DNA from 3 places in the Bacillus cereus group sp. RP43 genome. Region 1 is predicted to be linked to each of the others. Evidence: a T-box and tRNA genes for the amino acid it is inferred to sense, from the RefSeq annotation. Region 1 holds a T-box; the other regions hold tRNA genes.

Region 1 (8,022 bases):
AGACTCTAACATAGCTTTCATTTCTGCAGTCGGATATAGTGTAATACTTGCATTTAATGACTTACCAATTACTTTTTCATTACGAGCGACTTCTAAAGCTTTTAATACGTCATCACGTAACGTCATAAATGCATCCCATTTTGTTTTTAACGCTTCAGCACCATCTACTTCTACAACTTCTGGCATATTAGTTAACTGGACGCTTTCTTCTTCTGCACCAGGGACATAAGGCCATACTTCATCAGCTGTATGAGGTAAGATTGGTGTTACAAGTTTTGTTAATGCAACAAGAACATCATATAATACTGTTTGAATTGCGCGGCGATCGTGATGATTTGCACCTTCAATGTATAAAATGTCTTTCGCAAAGTCTAAATAGAATGAGCTTAAATCAATTGTACAGAAGTTATGGATTGCGTGATATACTGCCGCAAAGTCATATGCTTCATATGCTTCTTTTACTTTTGTAATTAAGTCATTTAATTTTACTAACATGTAACGGTCCACTTCACGAAGCTCAGCTGCCGCCACTGTATTTTCACTTGGATTAAAGTCATCTAAGTTTCCTAATAAGAAACGGAATGTATTACGGATTTTACGATATACTTCTGCTACTTGTTTTAAAATATCATCTGAAATACGTACATCAGATTGATAGTCAACAGAAGAAACCCATAAGCGTAAAATATCTCCGCCTAATTGATCCATAATTTTCTTCGGTACGACGATGTTTCCAATCGACTTACTCATTTTACGTCCGTCACCATCTAGTACGAAACCGTGGCTTAGAACACCTTTATACGGTGCTTTACCTGTTACAGCAACTGCTGTTGATAATGAAGAGTTAAACCAACCACGATATTGGTCAGATCCTTCTAAATATAAATCTGCTGGACGTTGTAAATCATCACGCTCTTCTAATACCGCTTGGTGAGAAGAACCTGAATCAAACCATACATCCATAATGTCTGTTTCTTTACGGAATTCACCATTTGGGCTACCTGGATGTGTAAATCCTTCTGGTAATAGATCTTTCGCTTCACGCTCGAACCATACGTTAGAACCGTGTTCACGGAATAAATCTGCTACATTGCTAATTGTTTCATCTGTAATAATTGGATCACCATTCTCTGCATAGAATACAGGAATTGGTACACCCCATGCACGTTGACGAGAAATACACCAATCACCACGGTCACGAACCATATTATGAAGACGAGTCTCACCCCATGCTGGCACCCATTTCGTTTCTTCAACAGCTTGTAATAATTCTTTACGGAATGCTTCAATAGATGCAAACCACTGTGCTGTTGCACGGAAAATGATTGGTTTTTTCGTTCTCCAATCATGTGGGTATGAATGCGTAATAAATGTTAATTTTAGTAACGCACCTACTTCTTCTAACTTTTCCGTAATTGGTTTATTAGCTTTATCATAGAATAGTCCTTCAAATCCAGGTGCTTCATTTGTTAATACACCTTTATCATCAACTGGACAAAGAACTTCTAAACCATATTTCTTACCAACAAGGAAATCGTCTTCCCCGTGTCCAGGTGCTGTATGTACACAACCTGTACCAGCATCTGTTGTAACGTGCTCCCCTAGCATAACTAATGAGTCACGATCGTAGAATGGATGTTTTGCAACTGTATACTCCAGTTCGCTACCTTTTACCGTTTTCACAACTTCAGTATTTTCCCATTCTAACGTTTTTGCAACTGTCTCAAATAGTTCAGAAGCAATAATATATTTCTCATCATTTACTTTCACAATAGCATATTCAAGTTCTGGATGAACAGAAATACCTAAGTTAGCAGGTAACGTCCAAGGTGTTGTTGTCCAAATAATGAACTTCTCATCACCTTCTAATACGTTCTTTCCGTCTTTTACAGGGAATGCCACGTAAATAGATGCTGATTTTTTATCTTGGTATTCAATTTCAGCTTCTGCTAAAGCTGATTCACTCGTTGGAGACCAGTAAACTGGTTTCTGTCCTTTATAGATATAACCTTTTTTCGCCATGTCACCAAACACTTTAATTTGTTGTGCTTCATAAGCTGGCTCTAAAGTAATATATGGATTATCCCAATCTGCACGTACACCTAAACGCTTAAACTGTTCACGTTGACGTTCTACTTGCTCATATGCATACTCTGCGCATAACTTACGGAACTCAGCAACCGTCATTTCTTTACGTTTTACACCTTTATTAGTTAAAGCTTGTTCAATCGGTAAACCGTGTGTATCCCAACCTGGTACATATGGTGCACAGTATCCAGTCATTGATTTATAGCGAACAATAAAGTCCTTTAATACTTTATTTAATGCATGTCCCATATGAATGTCACCATTCGCATATGGAGGTCCATCATGTAGTACAAATAAAGGACGACCTTTCGTGTGTTCTTGTACCTTTTCATAAATATTCATTTCAGCCCACTGTTCTTGCATTGCAGGCTCACGTTTCGGTAAATTCCCACGCATTGGGAACTCTGTTTTTGGCATTAGTAATGTATTTTTGTACTCCATGCTCAATTCCTCCTTACATGTATAAAAGAAACACTTAAAAAACGGAATAAAAAAGAGACCTTCTCATCCCAAAAAGGGACGAGAAAGTCTCCCGCGGTACCACCCTAGTAGATCCTATACGTATGTATACAATCCTCTTTATATTCTTAACGCGAATATACGCCTACGCTTACTCTATTTGTTCAGCGCGGAACTCCAGGGTGATATTCCCATTATCTCCTTATCCTGAGCTTACACCATCCTCAGTTCGCTATATAAGGTATGAAAAAGGTACTTATCCCTATCTTCGTTTTTCTTAATAAATATGTTGTTTAAAATTATATGTAATAATGAGAAAAACGTCAAGCTTACACTGTTTCTTCTTTTTTCAACAGCTCGTCCACTTCGTCTTCTAACTCAATTAGTTTATCCCAATCATCGTTGTTTAACATTTCAAGTTGTGTTTCTAATAACATACGGAAACGAGTTCGGAATACTTTCGCTTGTTTCTTCAACTCTTCAATATCAAAAGCAACTTTTCTTGATTTCACTAATGCTTCGTTAATGATACGATCTGCATTTTTTTCTGCTTCACGTACAATTAATTTTGCTTCTTTTTGTGCATTACGCTTCACTTCTTCAGCAGCTTCTTGTGCGACAATGATAGATTTGTTCAGCGTATCTTCAATATTAGAAAAATGATCTAACTTTCCTTCTAATTGTGCAACCTTTTCTTCTAAAGCTTTTTTCTCACGAATGACTAATTCATAATCTTTGATGATTTGATCAAGAAACTCATTTACTTGATCTTCATCGTAGCCACGAAATCCGCGACCAAATTCTTTGTTATGAATATCTAATGGTGTTAACGGCACAACGCCACCTCCAAGTAGTTATCTAAATTTCCTCTTTCAATTATATCTTTTCTTCGACAAAATAAGAGAATTTCCTTCTAAAAAACCAATCATTTTAGTATACCATACAAAACTCTCCATTTGTCGCGCTTCGTTTTACCTTCTACAGAAAATAATTTACTTCGTCCATACCCTCTAACCGAGAAAACATCCCCAGGAAAACATTCATATGAAGTTTGCTCTATTGTTTTCCAATTGACTTTTACTAGGCCATTTTTTATGAGAGGTTGTATTTTCTGCCTAGATATATGTAGCATTTCAGCTAATAAAACATCTAGACGCAGTGACGAAACAGTCCCAGATTTTTCTCCCCATTTTTCACTTACCTGCAATATTTGCTCTACTTGTATAGGGGAGAGTGTGACTTTCATTTTCCCTATTGATTGTAAGTTCATTTCAATATACGATACAACTTCTTTGGCAACTGCAATTTGGGCACGATCTTCTTGAAGCAAAATATCACCACATTTTTCCCTTGTTAAACCAAGCGACATGAATGCACCTAATATTTGCCTATGTTCTAGCGTAAAAAACTTGGAAGGATAGTCAATTTCTAATACTTCTACTTGAAATTCCTCTTCATTTAATTCTAGATAGTCTGGATAAATTAGTGCTCTTTTTCGTTCGGATTCAGGCATCGCACCATCAAACTGTACAGCTACATCTCCTTGTCCTATTACCATAGAAACAATTTGTTGCTGTCTTGGATCAAGAAAATCTGTTAACTTGACTTGATGGTACTCAGCAGCCTGCTTCCACTCTAATACTTTATCCACAAAGACCTCTTCATCAGGTCTAAAATGCTCGTAAATGCTCATGTATTTAACCTCACACTATAAAAAATAGTTGAATAAACTCACTAAACCACCTCTAGCAAGTTTCAAGGCAATAATAGCAACAAGTGGAGAAATATCAATCATACCAAATGGTGGAATAAACCTCCTAAACGGCTCTAAATACGGTTCACAAATACGCGCAAGAAAATCTCCAAAAGCTGATTCCTTCGCGCCAGGAAACCATGATAGGAGAATGTAAATAATTAGTGCCCACGAGTAAATCTCGATAGCAGTAACTAACACTGTTAAAATTGTTGTCATGGCGTATTACCACCTCTTTATATTGGTCTCTTCTTCTTCACCGAATAACTCTGAAATCGCACCAACGATATCAACATTTTCAGGTGTACACATAAATGTTTTCGGGCCTATTTTTTGAATATCCCCGCCTATAGCGTATACAGTACCACTTAAAAAGTCAACGATACGTACAGCTTGATCTGTAGACATTCTTTGCAAATTAATTACAACAGCTCGTCTACCTTTTAAGTGATCCGAAATGCCTTGCGCTTCCGAATATGTGCGTGGTTCTAGTAAAACAACTTTTGAAGATTGCTTCGCTGTTTCAATACTCACTACATTTTGCTTCGGTTGCACTTTCGCAAACGAAACATCTTGTTGTTCCGGGGGATCTTGTTGCTTTTTCATGTCTGTTTGCTCCTTTTCATAACTATATTGAGCTGCTTCTTTTTCTTCCGGTGTGTCAAAAAAGAAGTATTTTACTTTTGACCAACTCATAATAACTTTCTCCTTCCTCTTACGCTTTTCCTACTAAAACCGTTCCCAAACGAATATATGTAGCGCCTTCCTCAATTGCAATCGTGTAATCATTTGACATTCCCATTGATAATTCTTTACATGGTGCATGTAATAATTCTAGCTCCTGCACCTCTGTTTGTAGCATACGCAATTCCTTAAAGCAGCGACGAATCTCTTCCTCTTCTCCTGTAAACGGAGCCATTGTCATTAATCCTACCACTTCAACCTTATCTAATTCTTGCAAACTTTGAATAAAAGAAATTGTTTCTTCTATCGCCAATCCTTGCTTTGATTCTTCAGATGACGTTTTCACTTGAATAAAGCATTTAACTTTCTTATCAGCACGTTTTTGAATTTCTTTTGCAAGCGAGAGACGATCTAATGAATGTAAATAATCAATCTCATTAATGATTTCTTTTACTTTTCTCGTTTGCAATGATCCAATAAAATGCCAATTCACTTTTGAACCGAAATGCTCATATTTTTGCAAGAAACCTTCATTTCTATTTTCACCTAAATCAATAATTCCAGCTTCAATTACTTCATTTGTTTTTTCAATTCCTACAGTTTTTGTAACTGCAACGAGCTTAATATCTTTCATCGAACGTCCAGCTCGTGCACAAGATTCTTTAAGTGCTTCGTTTACATCTGCTAAATTCCCTTGCACTGTCACTTGCTTCACTCCTCCTTAAAACCTATGAAACTCAACATTCTCCCCGTCTTACCTTGATCACGACGATGAGAGAAAAATAATTGTTCTTCACAGCTTGTACAAAGAGATGACATTACAATATGTTCTTCTTTTATACCTGCTTGTACACATAATATACGATTAACTTCTTTTAAATTAATTGCATACTGACCATCAGAAATTATTTTATGAGGAACAGATCCGTTTACTACTTGCTGTGCTGCTGTTAATACACGATCATCAACAACATAACAACACGATCCGATTGCAGGACCAATTGCGACATAAATTTCATCACTTGAAACACCTTCTGCATTCCACTTTTGAATCATTTCTTTCGCAATCTCTGTTACAGTCCCTTTCCATCCAGCATGCGCAAGTCCTATCATATCATGTGATGGTGCATAAAAATAGAGCGGAACACAATCAGCGTAACAAGATGTTAAGAGAACATCTTTGTTAGTCGTATAAATGCCATCCGTTTTTGGAATACCATCTTCATATGAATAAACGCCTTTTCCTTTTTCTTGCAGTCCTACTTTCTCAACATGATGGTCATGAACTTGTTCAGAGCAAATCCATTTTTCTAATGGTTTTTGTAACTTATTCGCTAAAATGCGTCTGTTTTCATGAACATTCTCCACGATATCATTCACATGTAATCCTAAATTCATCGCATGAAAGGAGCCTGTACTTACTCCACCATCTTTTGTCGTAAATCCAACAGTAATGTTTCCAAGTTCTTTCCACGCTTGTAAATACAGTATACCGTCCACATATTTAAATGGTTCTCTCATAAAGCGGCTCCTTTTAATTAAAATAACGTAAAAAAGCATGGTACTTCCTGTCTATTTTACCATACTTTTATTTTTTCATAATGACAACTGAAAAAAAAGAGGAATTTGTAATATTCTTTATGAAATTGTCGGTGTTTGTATTGATTCTGTTACAGAATTAATATTATCTACTCTGACAAGTATGACATCTTCCCCAATTTTCATAATTTGCTCCCAAGGAATCACAAATTCTACTTCCTTTCCAAAGAGTCCTAGCATACGTGTCTGCTTGGAAATAATAACTGCCCTAATCTTCCCTGTGTCTATATCAAAATCAATATCTCCAATATTCCCAAGCCTTTTTCCATCTGAAATATTTACAACATCCTTCATTTGAAACTCCGAAATTCGTATCATATTCATCCTCTCCCTTATATCATGAATCGTAATTACGCTCTCAAATAAAGTGAAACCTTAATCAGTGGGATTTTCCCCATCCCTACTGATTATTAATCCATGCTAATCGGATTTTTACGGGCAGTCCCGCTTCCATCTAACTTTTTACTTCAGCCGAATTTTGAAGCGAATAAACAGTATATAACCGCTACTAATAGAACATCCATTTTATTTTCATTATATGACCCTACCCACTCTACTATGAGCGCAAAATATTATATATAAAAAAGGCCTCACCATAACTGGTGAGGACCTTATCCTTGAATCGTCTTATTCATTTGCTTAATAGCAGACTTCTCCAAACGTGATACTTGTGCTTGAGAAATCCCAATTTCTTCGGCAACTTCCATCTGTGTCTTTCCTTGGAAGAACCGTTTTCGAATAATCATTTTCTCACGATCATTTAAACGCTTCATCCCTTCTTTCAACGCTAGTTCTTCAACCCACTGCTCGTCCTTTTGTTTTTCATCGCTTAACTGATCCATAACAAAGATAGGATCTCCTCCATCATTATAAATCGGTTCAAATAATGAAACTGGGTCTTGAATAGCATCTAACGCAAAAACAATTTCTTCATGTGTCACTTCAAGAACTTTGGCAATATCCATTGCTGTTGGTTCTTTTGAATTTTCAGCAATCAATTTTTCTCTTACTTGCAACGCTTTATACGCAATATCTCGTAATGAGCGAGATACGCGAATTGGATTGTTATCACGCAAATATCTGCGTATTTCCCCAATAATCATCGGCACAGCATACGTTGAAAATTTTACATTTTGGCCTAAATCAAAGTTATCAATGGATTTCATAAGTCCAATGCAACCAACTTGAAATAAATCATCAACATATTCTCCTCTGTTATTAAATCTTTGGATGACGCTCAGTACAAGACGTAAGTTTCCATTCACTAATTTCTCTCTGGCGCTTATCTCTCCACTTTGCATTTCACGAAATAATTTACGCATCTCTTCATTTTTTAGTACTGGAAGTTTAGCTGTATCAACACCGCAAATTTCTACTTTGTTTCTCGTCAAAGTGTTCCCTCCTATCGGGAGTTGCTGTACAGTGTAAAGTATTTCCTT
Region 2 (7,961 bases), on a different contig from region 1:
AGAATTATTCATTAGTTCTTCGTCTCTTAAAAGAATAATTAAAAGAATAAATAGATGTTTGGAAAAATATAGCATGCAAATAAAAAGTAATCCATGTACTATTATTGGGGAAGAAGAGAATATTAGAAATCTTATTATTCATTATATATATGAAAAATATGGAGTTTATGAGAATCCCTTTCCATATATCCAATTAGCAGCCCTTGATCAATTACTCGTATACGGAATAAAAAAGAATTACGTTCTAAATAATTTTCCAGATTTAACAAACCTAAAATATCGTCTAATGGTTAATATCATTCGACTAAAAAATAATCACTCAATAAACATAAATCAAAAAGTTCTAGATAATATTGATATAAGTATTTTAGAAAATGAAAATTTTTGTCAACTATTTAAAAATAGATTCCATCTTGAATTAAACAAAGAAAATTTACTTCAATTATTTCATAGCTTTTTAGATAACAAATATGCTTTTACCTATAAACAATTAGAAAAAAAGGTAGATAATAGAATCGAAAACGCTCACATTATTGTTCCTAAAATAAAAAAATTACTACGTATAATCTCTAATGAAATAAATATTCCTATTCAAAATGAGCGGCAGATTATTTTGAAATTTTACAATTTACAATATATATTAAATAAGCCAACTTATATATTACATGAAAAACGAAGATATTTTGCAGAAAATAACGCACATGAACTCTCACAATTAATTTTCATTTTAAAGAAAGAATTGAACAAATTCAAATACCATAAAAATTTTAAGTGGACACCAAGCTTTTTTAATGAAGCTTTTTATATTTTAATCACTAATTGGGAAAAAATATCTATTTCATTGAAATCTAGTATACCGACTATTGAACTTGGTCTATTTTGTGATTCGGACATAGCACACACTTTATTAATTAAAGATATAATTGACTATCAATTCGGAAATCTCGTTTGCACTCATGTTATTGAAGAATTAAATATAGATGCGTTTAAAAAGGCTTCAAAAAAATATGATTTAATAATTACAAATATATCCGGGATTAATGATATAGAACTACCAATAATCTGCATTAATACCGTTCCATTTATGTCAGATATAAGTAAGATACAAAAACAAATCTATTCCTTAATTAAAAGTAAATTTTCAAAGAGCGTAAATATTGAATTTTAGACTACTAGAAAACTTAATATTACAGCTAGTGAAACTTATGTAAGTGTGGAATGAATAAGATAAAAAAGAGCCGATTCTCATATCGAGAATCGGCTCTTTTTCTTTTTCGTGTCTCAATAAAAAATGTTAATCCCTATCTTTACAATGATTATTTTAGCATTATACTTTCAAAAGTTGAATATCATTATTTTCCGGATTGAAGGTAATAATTGAACGCTTTGAGTGGTGTTTTTTGTGATAATATGTTTGTGAGTATAGGTGGATCCGACATCTTTTTTTTTAGATTTTCTCCCTCAACCCCCCAATGTAATTGGGGGCTTTTTGAGCCTTCATAATTTTATTATCAAAGAAATACTTGTCTGTCAAATTACTTACAACGTTAAGCTTTGATAAATTGGTTAAACCTTGGTGGAAATAATTGATGTCGGAAAGTAAACTTTTGGTTGGGAGGTAATGACAGAACAATATAAGGCTTATATTGAAAAAGGAAATGAATAGCTAAAAAGAGATAGATGAGTTTTACAGCGTAGTTCATTCCTTATTGTATTCGCTATAAAAAGTATGAGGAGAGAAATTATGGATAAAGTAATAGATGCTTTTAAAAATCGTTCAGGAAAATCTTTAGGTTCATTAATTGTAATGATTATTGGGATTGTGACAATCTTTGGATATCAAGAAATAAGAATTGCGAATGTAAAAGATTTTTCTAACATTATAATTAACAGTAAAGATAGTTCGGTTATGATGTGGACATGGGGGATAAACCTTGTAAGTCTAGTTCTTAATATTGTAATGGTATGGTTATGGTTGAAAGATATATTGAAAGATAACAATTTGGATATGGATTCTACAATTGGAAGAGTTGTATCGTTACTTATAGCGGTTATCCATGTTGTATTTTCATTTATTTTCATTGGCTATATTTTTTCTAATTTATTAGGGATTGTAATGGTTATTTTAATCATTTCTGTGCTTGTTTGGGTATTGTTATTACGCAATAGGGGAAAAAAGAAAGTGAGTCAAAAAAATTCAAATCAATAAATCTACTAATAATTTACACCCCACCCCAAAAGGGCAAGCTGACTAACGTCAGTGGGATTCTTGCTACCAAAGGCGAAGGCCATTTCTGGTATCGCTGAGGTGCAAGACTGCGGTGTGCCATCACCACTCTCACGACAGAACGTATAGGTTCGTGAGCTACGGTACCATACCCATACCGTACAGATCATTGCTTGTTCCTATGTTTTAGCGTCTTGTTCTTGACGACACATATCATTTTACCGATAGCGTGAATTCGGATATCGAACTCCATATGATATCTTGTTTTCAAGGAACACATAGGCGTTTTAAAGACTTGTACTTGTCTATCGTTCAAGTATGATTAAAACACAACTGTTTTTCTATGAAAAAGCGATTCTTTCATTCCATGCCTAGAGGCGGACTAAAGTCCGATATGGGATTTCCTGTATCGCGAAATTTGTAATCTTGAAGAAGCGGTTATGACCGAATAAAGAATGGAAATTGTGAAGATACTTTCACTGTTGGATAAATACAAAACAGAACCTAACTTATACGGAAGGGTTCTGTTTTGTATGTCTAAATAGTTGTTTTACTTGTTCTATGGGCCTTGTAGGACTCGAACCTACGACCGAACGGTTATGAGCCGTTTGCTCTAACCAGCTGAGCTAAAGGTCCGTTACAGAGAAAAAGCACTCTTTCGAGTGTCTTCTCATGGTTGGGTTTAATAAGAATTTTTGCTTTTCGTACATATTGCACACACATATAAACAAATAACACAACATAACTATACTATGCTTATAAAAATAGGGATTGTGTTTTTTTTCGTTATTAAATGTAATTATAAAGCATTTTACTTTCTATCATTGTGATATCATTCGCATATGGAAGATATGGTCATGGTATCTTTCTATCCTGAGTAGTACCCCTATTGCGAGAGCCCTCATTGGTTGTGAGAGGGCTTTTTGTAATTTAAAAAAGAGTCAAATCTCTACGTGAGAACCAGCTCTTTTTTCGTGTCTCGAAAATGTTATTTCCCGTCTTACAATTTATAATAATACATATATGTATTGTTAGTAACCGTAGTGAAAATGTTAGCATGTTATTTTTTGCTTTGTTAAAGGAAATATTTAATCATTTTAAGTTGTGTTTTTGAGATATTATACTTATGAACCTTGATTTTATGGAATGCAAATTTCCGTTTTTCCTCTCTGTTAAGTCCCGAAATGTATGATTTGGGACTTTTTTTGTAACCTAAATGAAATTTAAAAGGTATATTTGCGATATCTTTTGTAAGGATAGTCATGTGAAAGGTGTCTATTCTAATTCAAGAATGGTTAAGGGTGACACGGAGATTATCTTAAGTGTTTTTGACGACACTTTAATATTTTATGCTGATTTGGAAGGGTTTTCCTTCCTTTGAGCGTACAGCAAACAAACAAGACATCAAAAAACGATCTTAGCGCTCACATCTATAGTCTACTGTACGTTGAAAGGGATGGAAAATACCCGATTTTCGCATCCTGTTTATTTCCGAAATGCCCTATTTCTGTTAATAAGGATAGGGTCTTTCCCCTGTTTTGAGAACAGTTATTACGAAATGGCTGCTCTTTTTTGTGTGAAAGGAGTGTGGTGGGATGAGGGAAATACTATCTATTATATTCTTACCATTCGGGTATCAAGTTGTACAAATTGGATTATTGATATAATTAAAGTAATTCGTGAAAAACGTGATGTTGCTAGGATGGTCGAGAAGGAAATGGAGCAATTGAAGGCGATGAGGAATAACAAAACAAACTCGAAGCACTGATGGTGAATAAAAAATACGGAATCACCCTATTTCTAGTTTACATAATGATTCTTTGAAACGAAAAGTCATGTGATGGATTTTTTCTTCGTTAGATGAAATAGTGTATCAATTTTTGTTTAAATGTATGTGATATCATTCGCATATGCAAGGTAAGGTCATTGTTACTTTCCTATCCCTAGGTAGTACCCTTTTATGAGAGCTCTCAATAGTTGGTTTGAGTGCCTTTTTTTATTTAAGTGCAATATAAAAAGAGCCTGATTTCTACATAAGAACAGGCTCTTTCTCCGTATCTTGATGCTACATGCCATTTCCCATCTGAGCAATACAAATTATATCATTGAATCTTTATGGTTAAATATTTTTATTTTCCCATTTAAAAGAAAAATTCTATATCCTTAGATGATACTTTTGTGAGATTATATGTATGAATCTATTATTGGAATTGACATATATTTTATTATAGTCTCATAAAATCGATTTGCAAAATAATCATTAATTTCATCTAAAAAAGAAAAAATAATAATCCATTTTTCTTCTTTATAATATACAATGAGTACACCATCAAATAAGCGTCTTAGTTGTTTCAAACTTCTAAGCCCCTAATCCCATTGTCTCATCATTGCAATGGGATTTTTGAATTTGCATAGCATTCACTTCATAAGACTAGAAAGGAATGATAGAAAATGAGAAAGAAAATTGCATTATGGGTGCTAGGTGTTATCGGAGTAATGATTATAGGTGGTGGAGTATATGCCTATAATGTATATTCAAAGGTCTCAAAAACATTAAATGAGGTTCATAAACCGTTAAAACGTGATCAAGGTAATAAACAAGAAGAAAAAATTAGTAAATCTCAACCTGTATCTATCCTATTACTAGGAGCGGATGAACGTGGTAATGACAAAGGACGTTCAGATTCTTTAATGGTCATCACTTTAAACCAAAAAAATAATTCAATGAAAACAGTGAGTATTCCTCGTGATACATATACAGAAATCGTTGGAAAAGGTAAAAGTGATAAAATCAACCATGCTTATGCATTTGGTGGTGTAGATATGGCTGTAGCGACAGTAGAAAAGTTCTTAAATATTCCCATCAATTACTATATTGAAGTGAATATGGAAGGATTTAAAGACATTGTGGATGCAGTGGGTGGCGTAGATGTTAATAATGATTTAGAGTTCTCTCTAGAAGGGAAGCATTTCCAAAAAGGGAATGTTCACTTAACAGGTGAACACGCTCTAGCGTTCACACGCATGCGTAAAGAAGACCCACGAGGCGATTTCGGACGTCAAATGCGTCAACGTCAAGTGATGCAGGCTGTTATTAAGAAAGGCGCAAGCTTCTCTTCTTTATTAAACTATGGTGATATGTTAACAGCGATTCAAAAGAACGTGAAAACAAACTTAACGCAAAATCAAATGTTTGATATGCAAAAGAATTATAAAAATTGTCTGCAGAACAGTGAGGATATCCAAATCCCAGGTGACGGTCACAAAGCCGCTGATGGTATTTGGTACTACTATGTTCCAGATGCAGCAAAACAGGATTTAACGAAAAAGTTAAGAGCACATCTTGATGTTACCAAATAACAAACCATGTTTATATTTTTCGCATGAAAAATACAGCTACTGAGGAGTATGCATGTGTGAAGTAGGGTATTAATAGAAAAAAAGCCAGGACTCAAATGGTGAGTTCTGGCTTTTTTTGTGTGTAAATAGGTAATAGGTTTAGCGGACGAAAACTTACTTATAAAGGCGTGATGATAATCACCACAATGAAATATTATCATACTACGAAGTATATGGGTGGTTATTTTTTACCTATATACAGGTAAAAAATGAAATAAATATAATAGAAGAGACATGTTATTAGAATTAGAGTCTGTTATTTGTTTTAATTTATTTAATTTGTGTGCTCCGTTTACGGAGCCTTTTTTTGTAGAATAAAATTAAAAGCACCTATTACTAAACTATCGTAATAGGTGCTTTATTATTATATGGACCTTGTAGGACTCGAACCTACGATCCTACGATCGAACGGTTATGAGCCGTTTAGTCCGATTAAATCATTGTAATGTTTCTTTGATGGGATGGTTCTCAAATGTTCTGAAAGCTAATCCTCCAGATACGAATTGTAGTATGGTTGGAATAAAGAATATTAAAGCTGATAGAAGTAAAGTTAATACTCCAATTATGGTTGATAATACGCTATATACTTTATATATTTTCTCCTTATGCATAAATTTTTGTGCCTTAAAAGCTTCAAAGAGAACATTGCATAATTCAATAAAAGCTAACACTGTTTTTTCTGTATCTAACGAAAAAACAGCGTTAGTTCTTATTATGAAATTATAAATAGACATTTAAGTATGAATTCGGCGGAAGGTGGAGCATCAAGGGATAAAGCGTGTTATTTCAGATTTGCTTAAAAGGAAAATTGCCCGCGAATTATTAAATTAGTATCCATATAAATCGGATGTTAAAAATATATAAGAATTGTAAACCCGTATCTACCAACATGTTAGAATAGTTTACAGTCCTTAATAGGTACATGCCAGGGAAATAAACGTTACTCGGTGACGGGGAGGCTAGAGGGGGGAAGAGTTCCTCGGAAAGAAAGTGTATTTTTCGATAGTAAATGAAAATTAAAAGCGTAGTTGAAATAGATTTATGTGAATAGTTCTTCTTTTTATTATCAAAAGTGTGTTGATATGTTCATTTTTGTTGTTGGAAGCGGAACTTTTTGAACTGTTATAGAAGTTGGGAGTATGAGATTCTATAAAAGAAGTATTGTTCTCATGACAATTAAATAATATACGCTGACTAGGGAAGGTTTCCCTTCCTTTGAGCGTACAGCAAGGTAAATAAATAGATAAAAATGTCGTATTCTGCTGTACGTTGAAAGGTGCGGAAAAACAACAGGGAAATATCAGTGTCATTTTTTATATATTGCACCATTAAAAGGCTCTGTTTGTTCTTAAGGGTCAAAACAATAGAACTTTTTGTGTACGAACTATCTCATATACCAAGACGTATAGTGAGTTCCTCTAATTGTTCTAATGACTGTTATTTTTTATTTGGCAAAACGAGGTGAAGTCTACGATGCGAAATAAAAAAGAATTGTTAAAGCAATGGAAAGCGGATCTGCAAGCTGCGAAAGAAGAAAAACAGAAAAAGAAAAGAGAGAAGAAGAGTAAGAAGTTTCATATTCCTGGTAATACAACTGATTTCATGAACAGAAAACATATATACCATAAAAGGTATGGTGTTTGGAAACAAAGGGATAAATAACGTGTGATATAGGAATGATTTTCCTTTCCTTTGAGCGTACAGTGGAACAAATCTGACATCAAAAAAGCAATCTTAGTGCTCACATCTATAATCTGCTGTACGTTGAAAGGTGCGGAAAACATCAGAGAAATATTGGTGTCATTTCTTGTATATATCGCACTATAAAAAAGCTCTATTGTTCTTAAGGGTCAGAACAATAGAGCTTTTTGTGTACGAACTATTCCATATACTAAGACGTATAGTGAGTTCCTCGGAAAGAAAGCGTGTTTTTTCGTTATTAAATGAAAATTAAAAGCGTAGTTGAAATAGATTTGTGTGAATAGTTCTTCTTTTTAGTATCAAAAGCGTGTTGATATGTTCATTTTTGTTGTTGGAAGCGGAACTTTTTGAACTGTTATAGAAGTTGAGAGTATGAGAATATATAAAAGAAGTATTGTTTTCATTACAATTAAATATTATACGCTGACTAGGGAAGGTTTCCCTTCCTTTGAGCGTACAGTGGAACAAATCTGACATCAAAAAAGCAATCTTAGTGCTCACATCTATAATCTGCTGTACGTTGAAAGGTGTAGAAAACACCCAGTCTAAGGGAAGTGTTATTTACCAACTAACCTGATTTTCTTCTAGCCATCTAATATTAACATGCATTCATTGTAGGACCACATCCTTAGAT
Region 3 (8,022 bases), on a different contig from region 1:
AGAGTTCTATCGAACTCTAATTTATTAGGCTATCTCCACAGTCCTTGCGGTTAGAAGCCTTATCGCTTCATTCTTTAGATTGATACTTGCGTTAATATCCCTATCATAGTGTGTAAGGCAAGAAGGGCAGCCCCATTTACGTAGGTTTAGATTTTTAACGTCTTTGTTTTGATATCCACAACAAGAACATAATTGGCTTGAAGCAAATGTTTTCGATACAACAATGACTTGTTTACCGTACCATTTTGCCTTATATTTCAACATAGTTCGAAACTGAGACCATGATACCTCACTAATTGCTTTTGCTAACTTATGATTCTTTAACATATTCGATACTTGCAAATCCTCTATACCGATAACATCGTGGTTTTTGATGATTTCAGTCGAGATTTTGTCCAAGTAATCTTTTCTAGCATTCGTCATGTATTCATGAATTCTAGCTACTTTTACTCGTTGTTTATTCCAGCGAGAAGATCCTTTCATTCTTCTAGAAAGAACACGCTGTGCTTTTGCCAACTTCTCTTCTAATGATCGAAAAAACTTCGGATTTTTATAGGTAGTTCCATCTGACAAAATGGCGAAATCTTTTAGTCCCACATCCATTCCAATGTAAGAGTTTGTTTTCGGAAGTTCTTGCACTTCTGTTTCAACTAACAATGACACAAAGTATCTGCCAGAAGGGTTCCGTCTAACTGTAGCATTTAAAATACGTCCAATTACTTCACGACTTTTGGCAAATCGAACAAGATCTAGTTTTGGCAATTTCATTTTGTTTCCTACAACGGCAATGTTTTCATTTGTTTGTTTTGTGGTATAAGATTGTACGTTGTTCTTCTTAGATTTGAAACGCGGGGCATTGTTTTGTTTTTTGAAAAGGCGTGTATAAGCATCCGCAAGGTTGCGAACAGATGACTGAATCGCGATACTATCCACTTCTTTTAGCCAAACAAACTCTTTCTTCATGGCAGGGAGTTTGGCAGAGCATGTACCATATGTCAAACCTTTCCCTGTTTCTTTGTATGCATTATCCCATAGAGATAGGAAATGATTGAATACAAAACGAGAACAGCCAATCGTTTTATTGATTAGGGTTGCTTGTGCTTTATTTGGATAGATACGAAATTTATATGCTTTATTAATCATCATTCATTTCACCTCCATTTCGGTATGTTTCTATTGTACAACAAACGTATATTCGATAGATAGTAAAGTAACAGTTTATGTATGTCGAACAATTAAGATGGATTCCTGCCATCCCTTGTCCGAAGTCAATTCATCTCCCACCTACTCACTAAGCGTTCCTTGAGGAAGGAGTCTTCTTGGCTAAAATGATAAATGTTCTATACAAATTTTAAATACCAATAATTAACTAATTTTCGGAGGGAATCAGATGAAGTTACATAAAGTAAAAAGTGGTATAATTCTGTCTGCCACAATGATTACATTATTATCGAACCAAGGAGAGGCAGCAGCAACTGTTCATACTGTTAAAGAAAGCGATACACTCTGGAATATTGGTAAATAATATGGGGTGACTATTCAATCTGTTAGGCAAGCTAATCACAAAACAAGTGATTAGCTTTACATTGGTGAACGCTTGACTATTTTAAATGAAGATAAATCTAATGAGTCTGCGTCTCAAAGAAAAATAATAAGTGATGTACAGAATTTAGCACAAGTTGTTTACCAGGTTCGAAGAGGGGATACATTGCAAGCCATTGCGAAACGATTTAATATATCTATAAATTCTATTAAGCAAGCTAATGATATAAATGAGCGAATCTATGTAGGTCAACATTTAATGATTAATACAGGTATTTCAGAAAAAGAAAAAGATTTAATGGCTTGTTTGGTTACTGCAGAAGCAGGAGGAGAGCCTTATAAGGGGAAAGTAGCAGTAGCAAAAGTTATATTAAATCGTGTAAATGCAGATGGTTTCCCAGACACAATTACAAAAGTTATTTATGAGCCTATTAAATATGGATATGCATTTACTCCTATTACAGATGGTAGGAGTAATCATCCAGCGACACCTGAAGCAAGAATGGTGGTATATGAAGCGCTTTCTACAAGTGGAAAGAATTCTGATTGGCTTTATTTTTATAATCCCAAAACCTCTACAGATAAGTGGATTACTACACGCCAAACGGTTGCAGTAATCGGTAATCATATATTCGCTAAGTGAGTATGTTATGTAATTTTTTAAAAATTTAAGCTCCTATTACCTGAGCTATCGTAATAGGAGCTTATTTTATATGGATCTTGTAGGACTTGAACCTACGACCGGACGGTTATGAGCCATCTGCTGCTCTAACCAGCTGAGCTAAAGGTCCGTTATTAAGAGGAAAAGCACTCTTGCGAGTGCCTTCTCTTGAGTGACTTGATAAGATGTTTTGTTTTCCAATCCATATTGCATATACAATATAACAACAGCTCGATAACAATATACCACAATATAAAGGGTTTGAACAATTTCGTTTTTTACCGCATGAGAGGAAAAATATATTTCGTTGATTGTATAATCCCCCTTAGAAAAAAACCTGCAAGTAGAACGTGCGTAATATAGTTATATGGAAAAAAATGTTCTTATTGGATGTTATCACATGAATCTTCTATTTAAATGTTCACTCGATCAAAAAATATCTATCGAATTAATTTACATGAAAGATTCAGGAGATTTCTCTCAAAGGACAGTAATCGCAAGGAAGATATATCAAAATCGTGTACTAGTGTATTGCATGCAAAAGCAACAAGTTAGAACGCTGAAATTAGCTAACATACTATCAGTTGATAAAGTAAGAAAGAAATATGTTTAAAGAATACATAATGAGGTGATAGCACATGTCAACAGCAAATCCGAAGCCAACAAAAAAGAAGAGCAGTTCAAAAGAGTCGAGACCGTATATGGCTGAATTTGCTCAAGTGAAAAAAATGTTATACAAAGTCAGAGTGACGTCAAAAGTTGTCACTTACTATAAGAAACGAAAGCGAGAACACATTATATTTCCTAATGTACTAGAGCGTTTATTTAAACCCGGTAAGAAAGAAATACCAACCGTTGCATGTGACATCAATGAATTTCGTTTAGTGAATGGAATGAAAGTATATTTTTGTGCTGCATTAGATATTAGCACCCGGCGGGTGCTTGGCTATTCGCTGGATACTTGCTAAGGTGCTCAGTTAGTAAAAGATACAATTTAACAAGTAAAAAACAGATATGGAAAACAAAAGAATATTTTATTTCATAGTAATCAAGGATCACTATTTACCAGTTATAAGGCTACGGATTTTTGTAAACAATAAACGATTCAGCAAAGTATGCCTCGGAAGGAAAATTGTTTGGATAACGCAGTAATTGAATCGTTCTTTAGTATCTTTAAACGTGAATGATTACATGGAGAAAAACTTGTTTCTTTATCTCAAGTTAATCAGTTGATGGCCGAATTTGTTTATATATATTACCATTTTGTTCGTCCCCATTCAGTATTGAATTGGGTGTCAAAATCGATTGCGTAACCTAATTTGTGTCCCAGTTTTTCTTGATCAGGTCATATCTTGAAATACCGCTGGTATTTTGAATGTACTTTATGTGTTTCTATCCCACAATATGGGCGTGTAGCTTTTATAAATCGCGTTCTAGCTTGAAAAATAATTTGGTCCCCCATAAACTCGTAGCTTAGATATTGAATTTTAGAATCTAACGAACTCAAAATATTTTTCATAGGACACCTCACACCCTTTAACTGTTTGTACCTCTAAGTATATTAATTTCAACTAATCTGGGAAAAAGCCAGTTTTAGATTAAAAAAACAGAAAACTTAAATTGTACCGCAGGTACCATCTTACTGTGAATAAGATTAGTTCAGGTTGATAATATTTCCGCTTGAATGAATTTTGTTTTTGCACCAGAACCCCCAAAACATATATCTTTGCATGTAATTTTTAAAATGGATTATCCAAAAAAGAGCGAACTAAAAAGAATTCCCACAGGAGTAATCTTTCTTTCGATACTGTACATGTATTCTCGAAGCCTTCTCTTCTGTTAACAGCGTAAGGTATGCACTTTCATGTGAGTAATATAGGGGGTGGAATGGAGTGTTTTTATGTAAGAAGTCAGATGTTTCAAAGGGAATGCCCTTTACTAATAGGTAAATACAATACTTATCATGTCACAAATTGGACACAAATATTAATACAAATTGTATACAATTTGTATTAATATTGTTTATGTAAGGCATGTAGACGTTTTCAATCTTTTCTTTTTATCTATGTCCAATTAAAAACAAATCTTATTCTTTGATGAGGGGTTTTACTTCCATTGAGGAATTAAAGTCTATAGATAGCAGTCTTTAATTCTTACCTTTTTAAATTCACATAACGAATAGAGAGAGTGATAGGCTTGTATAAACCTGTTTCATCTATCCTTCTTTGTTCACGAATATAAAAAAGGAAGCAAGTTTCATATGGTTATTATGCGGTCTGTTAGATTGATAGAAATAAGGATATGTATAAGATATAGATTCTCCGATGAGTAGGAGATGATACAAATTTTAAAAGCCTCTAAAAGAGGAAGATGAGAAAGGTATCAAAGTGAATGGATAAGAGATAAAAAGATCGGATGGAGACAAGAACTGAGAATTAATCGAAGTATGCATAGAGAAAAATAAGGAAACAAAGGAGAGTAAGAATGAAGAAAAAATCAAACATAAAAAAGAATTTAAAGGCAACGGTAACAACCGTGACAACAGCAGGCATTTTGTTCACAGGTGTATCTCCAAGTTATGCAGAGGAACAACAGAATCAGACACCTATCGAACTAACGGATGCGGAAGCAAAAAAAGAGAAAACATTGGTGGATAATATAAAAGAAAACGAAGTAATTCAAAATCAGGAGCAAATGAATTCAAATGATGCCCCTGCCACAGAACAAGAAGAACAACCAAAAGGCAATGAAACGAGTGAAAGTAAAGTTGAACAAAATGCTTCAATTCAAGAACAACAAAACCGGATAACAGATAGCGTGCAAGATGCAGAATCATATGTGGTGGAGAAAGAAGCGAATGTTTCGACATTCGAAGAATTCAAGACAGCATTAGCAAATGAATCTGTGACAACCATTAATGTTATGAAAACTATTCAGATAAATGAGCAAATCAAAGTTCCTCTATATGGTTCGCGAAATCTTACGATTAATGGGAATGCAGATAAGGATATCAGTATATATAGTGAAAAAACCATAGACATAAATGGTAGTAATAGTAGTAGTATAACCTTAAAAAACGCAAAAATTATTGGAACGTCGCCGTCTTCTTTTATGTCCCTTAATAATAGTTCTGTCCTAAACCTAAAAGATGTTAGACATACAGGTACAGGAAGTTTATTTACTGGTCTTTATAGTTCTTCGAACCGTGCTCGAGTATATTTTGAAGGGAATGTAATACAAAATGAACGTAGTAAACCAACGTATGTAGATGCAGTATTTCGTGAAGGCTCAACGTGGGAAGGTCCTGTTTTTAGTCTATCTAATGTAATAGTAGAGAAAAATGCAAAAGTACATATGAAAGCTATCCCAAACGCTTTATATGGAGACCTCTATTTAAATAGTTTGATAGTTCACAAGGGTGGAGAGTTTCGTTCGAGTGAGGTACTAGATTCTGTCACTATTTTGAAGGGAGTTGTAGAAGAAGGAGGATCTCTCCATATTGCTGGTGATAAAAACACTGGTTTGCTAGGAAGTAGTAGTATAACATTAATGAATCCTGCTAGTTACAGTATCAGCAATAAGGGAGGTCCAATATTTTCTAATTCTGGTTTTAGTAGTATTTCACTGTACAACGGGGATGTGAATACATGGATAGATAGTGCTGATTTTGAGGGTGAACCGTGGAAGTCATGGAAAGCTGTAGAACATTTTAAGATGGCAAAAAATACTACCGTAAGTTCAAGTGATCCTAGTTTGAACGGCGCAGATTTTAGCAAGGTCCGAAAGATAGCGAGTGAGACACCAGAAAAAATCCCATCAGCTCCGGAAGTAAATGAAGTAAAGGATACAGATACAAAAGTAACGGGGACAGCTCAGGTAGGCTCCACAATTAGCATACAGGCAGCAGGCAAAGAACTGGGGACGGGAACTGTCGATGAAAACGGAACCTATACGATTACGATTCCACAACAAAAAGCAGGTACAAAATTATCTGTGGTCGTAAATAATAGTGCAGGAACAAGTGAAGCAACGGAAGTAACGGTGCAAGCAACACAGCTGGAAAAACCAGTTGTCAACTCATTAACAACGAAAGATAAAAAGGTAACAGGAACAGCACAACCATATGCGAAGATTGAAGTGGTGACAAACTATCAAAAAGCAACTTATAGAGGCGAAGCCGATGAAAACGGGAATTTTGAGGTCGCATTGAATCAACCTCAAAAAGCGGGTACGAAAATTGGTGTGAAACAAAGTATAGACGGAAAAGAAAGTGAGTACACAGAGGTAGAAGTTCAAGCACCATTAGTAGCGCCTGAAATAAATCCAATTTATACAACTGACACAATGATTAAAGGAACAGGAGTAGCAAATACAACAGCCATTGCTAAAATTGGAGAGGCAGAATTTGTAGGGAAAGTGGATGATAAAGGTAATCTTCAAATTGATATCGAGGATTCCTATCCAGTCGGGACTGAAATTTCTGTTTACTTAAAAAATGATAAGGGATTAGAAAGTGAAGTAAAGACTGTAAAGGTGCAAGAAATCTGGGCAATTCCAGCTGTAAATGAAGTAACAGATCAAGATGAAAAAATAACGGGAACAGGCACCGCAGGTGCAGAGGTAACCGTGAAAGTTAAAGACGGAAAAGAAATTGGGAAAGGCACAGTAGCGGACGATGGTACTTTTTCTATTACAATTCCGAAACAAAAGGCCGATACACAGTTAGATGTGAAAGTAGTAAAAGGTGAGAATGAGGGAACGAAGTCAATTACAGTAAAAGATGTGACGCCACCTGAGGCACCGCAAGTAGATGATGTGAAAGCAACAGACAAGAAAGTAACAGGAACAGGAGAACCTGGTGCGAAGGTTTCTATCAAAGAGAAAAACGGAGCTGAAATCGGAGCAGGAACAGTGGACAAGGATGGCAAGTTCTCTGTTGAGATTGCAGCGCAAGTAGCGGGAACTGTGGTATCTATTACCTTAACAGATAAAGCAGGAAATGTAAGTGGAGCAAAAGAGTTAACGGTACAAGAAGGAATTGCGAGCCCAACTATCAATGACTACTACACAACAGATGCCTATGCAAAAGGGACCGCAAAAGGAGCAAGTAAAGTAGCGATTTATGTAGATGGGAAGTTAATCCGTACAGCAGGCGTGAATGCAGACGGAACGTATATGATTTATACGGGAGATATTGTAACGCTTCAAAAAGAAGGAGCAGTCTTTGAAATCGCAGCGCGAGATGCGGCAGGCGCAGAAAGTCAAAGGACACAAGGGACAGTTCTCGCAAAACAAGCTCCAAACGCGCCAGCTATCAATGACTACTATACGACAGATGCCTATGCAAAAGGGACCGCAAAAGGAGCAAGTAAAGTAGCGATTTATGTAGATGGAAAGTTAATGAGAACAGCGGGCGTGAATCAAGATGGAACGTATACGATCTATACAGGAGATATTGTAGCGCTTCAAAAAGAAGGAGCAGTCTTTGAAATCGCAGCGCGAGATGCGGCAGGTACTGAAAGTCAAAGGGTACAAGGAACAGTATTGGTAAAACAACGTCCAGAAGCACCGACTATCAGTAAGTACTACACAACGGATGCTTATGTAAAAGGAACCGCAAAAGGAGCAAGTAAAGTAACGATTTATGTAGATGGGAAGTTAGTGCGAACAGCGGGTGTGAATGCAGACGGAACGTATATGATTTATACGGGAGATATTGTAGCGCTTCAAAAAGAAGGAGCAGTCTTTGAAATCGCAGCGCGAGATGTGGCAGGCACAGAAAGTAAAAAGACACAAGGAACCGTACTTGGTGTAGAAGC

The links. A T-box is a leader RNA that pairs with one kind of tRNA and senses whether it is charged. The one in region 1 lies ahead of ileS2 (isoleucine--tRNA ligase), so its partner is inferred to be a tRNA-Ile.
Positions count from the first base shown of each region.
Region 2: it encodes a tRNA-Ile, which carries the amino acid that the T-box ahead of ileS2 (isoleucine--tRNA ligase) is inferred to sense. The anticodon was not compared.
Region 3: it encodes a tRNA-Ile, which carries the amino acid that the T-box ahead of ileS2 (isoleucine--tRNA ligase) is inferred to sense. The anticodon was not compared.

Region 1 is NZ_JARVHQ010000001.1:1,474,150-1,482,171, reverse strand. Features, by position in the region: gene ileS2 (isoleucine--tRNA ligase) at 1-2,529, opposite strand, end outside; T-box leader at 2,601-2,825, opposite strand; gene divIVA (septum site-determining protein DivIVA) at 2,877-3,383, opposite strand; gene QCI75_RS07870 (YlmH family RNA-binding protein) at 3,473-4,240, opposite strand; gene QCI75_RS07865 (YggT family protein) at 4,256-4,519, opposite strand; gene QCI75_RS07860 (cell division protein SepF) at 4,526-4,996, opposite strand; gene QCI75_RS07855 (YggS family pyridoxal phosphate-dependent enzyme) at 5,016-5,690, opposite strand; gene pgeF (peptidoglycan editing factor PgeF) at 5,696-6,505, opposite strand; gene QCI75_RS07845 (YlmC/YmxH family sporulation protein) at 6,623-6,901, opposite strand; gene sigG (RNA polymerase sporulation sigma factor SigG) at 7,195-7,974, opposite strand.
Region 2 is NZ_JARVHQ010000003.1:74,456-82,416, forward strand. Features, by position in the region: gene QCI75_RS29270 (AcpB/EbpR/MafR family transcriptional regulator) at 1-1,168, shown strand, start outside; gene QCI75_RS29275 (hypothetical protein) at 1,745-2,209, shown strand; tRNA gene QCI75_RS29280 (tRNA-Ile) at 2,790-2,863, opposite strand; gene QCI75_RS29285 (hypothetical protein) at 3,804-3,995, shown strand; gene QCI75_RS29290 (hypothetical protein) at 4,412-4,582, opposite strand; gene tagU (polyisoprenyl-teichoic acid--peptidoglycan teichoic acid transferase TagU) at 4,679-5,587, shown strand; gene QCI75_RS29300 (hypothetical protein) at 7,100-7,288, shown strand.
Region 3 is NZ_JARVHQ010000003.1:152,294-160,315, reverse strand. Features, by position in the region: gene tnpB (IS200/IS605 family element RNA-guided endonuclease TnpB) at 25-1,146, opposite strand; partial or broken gene QCI75_RS29685 (cell wall hydrolase) at 1,391-2,185, shown strand; tRNA gene QCI75_RS29680 (tRNA-Ile) at 2,257-2,333, opposite strand; gene QCI75_RS29675 (hypothetical protein) at 2,604-2,816, shown strand; gene QCI75_RS29670 (hypothetical protein) at 2,842-3,171, shown strand; partial or broken gene QCI75_RS29665 (IS6 family transposase) at 3,814-3,906, opposite strand; gene QCI75_RS29660 (Ig-like domain-containing protein) at 4,688-8,022, shown strand, end outside.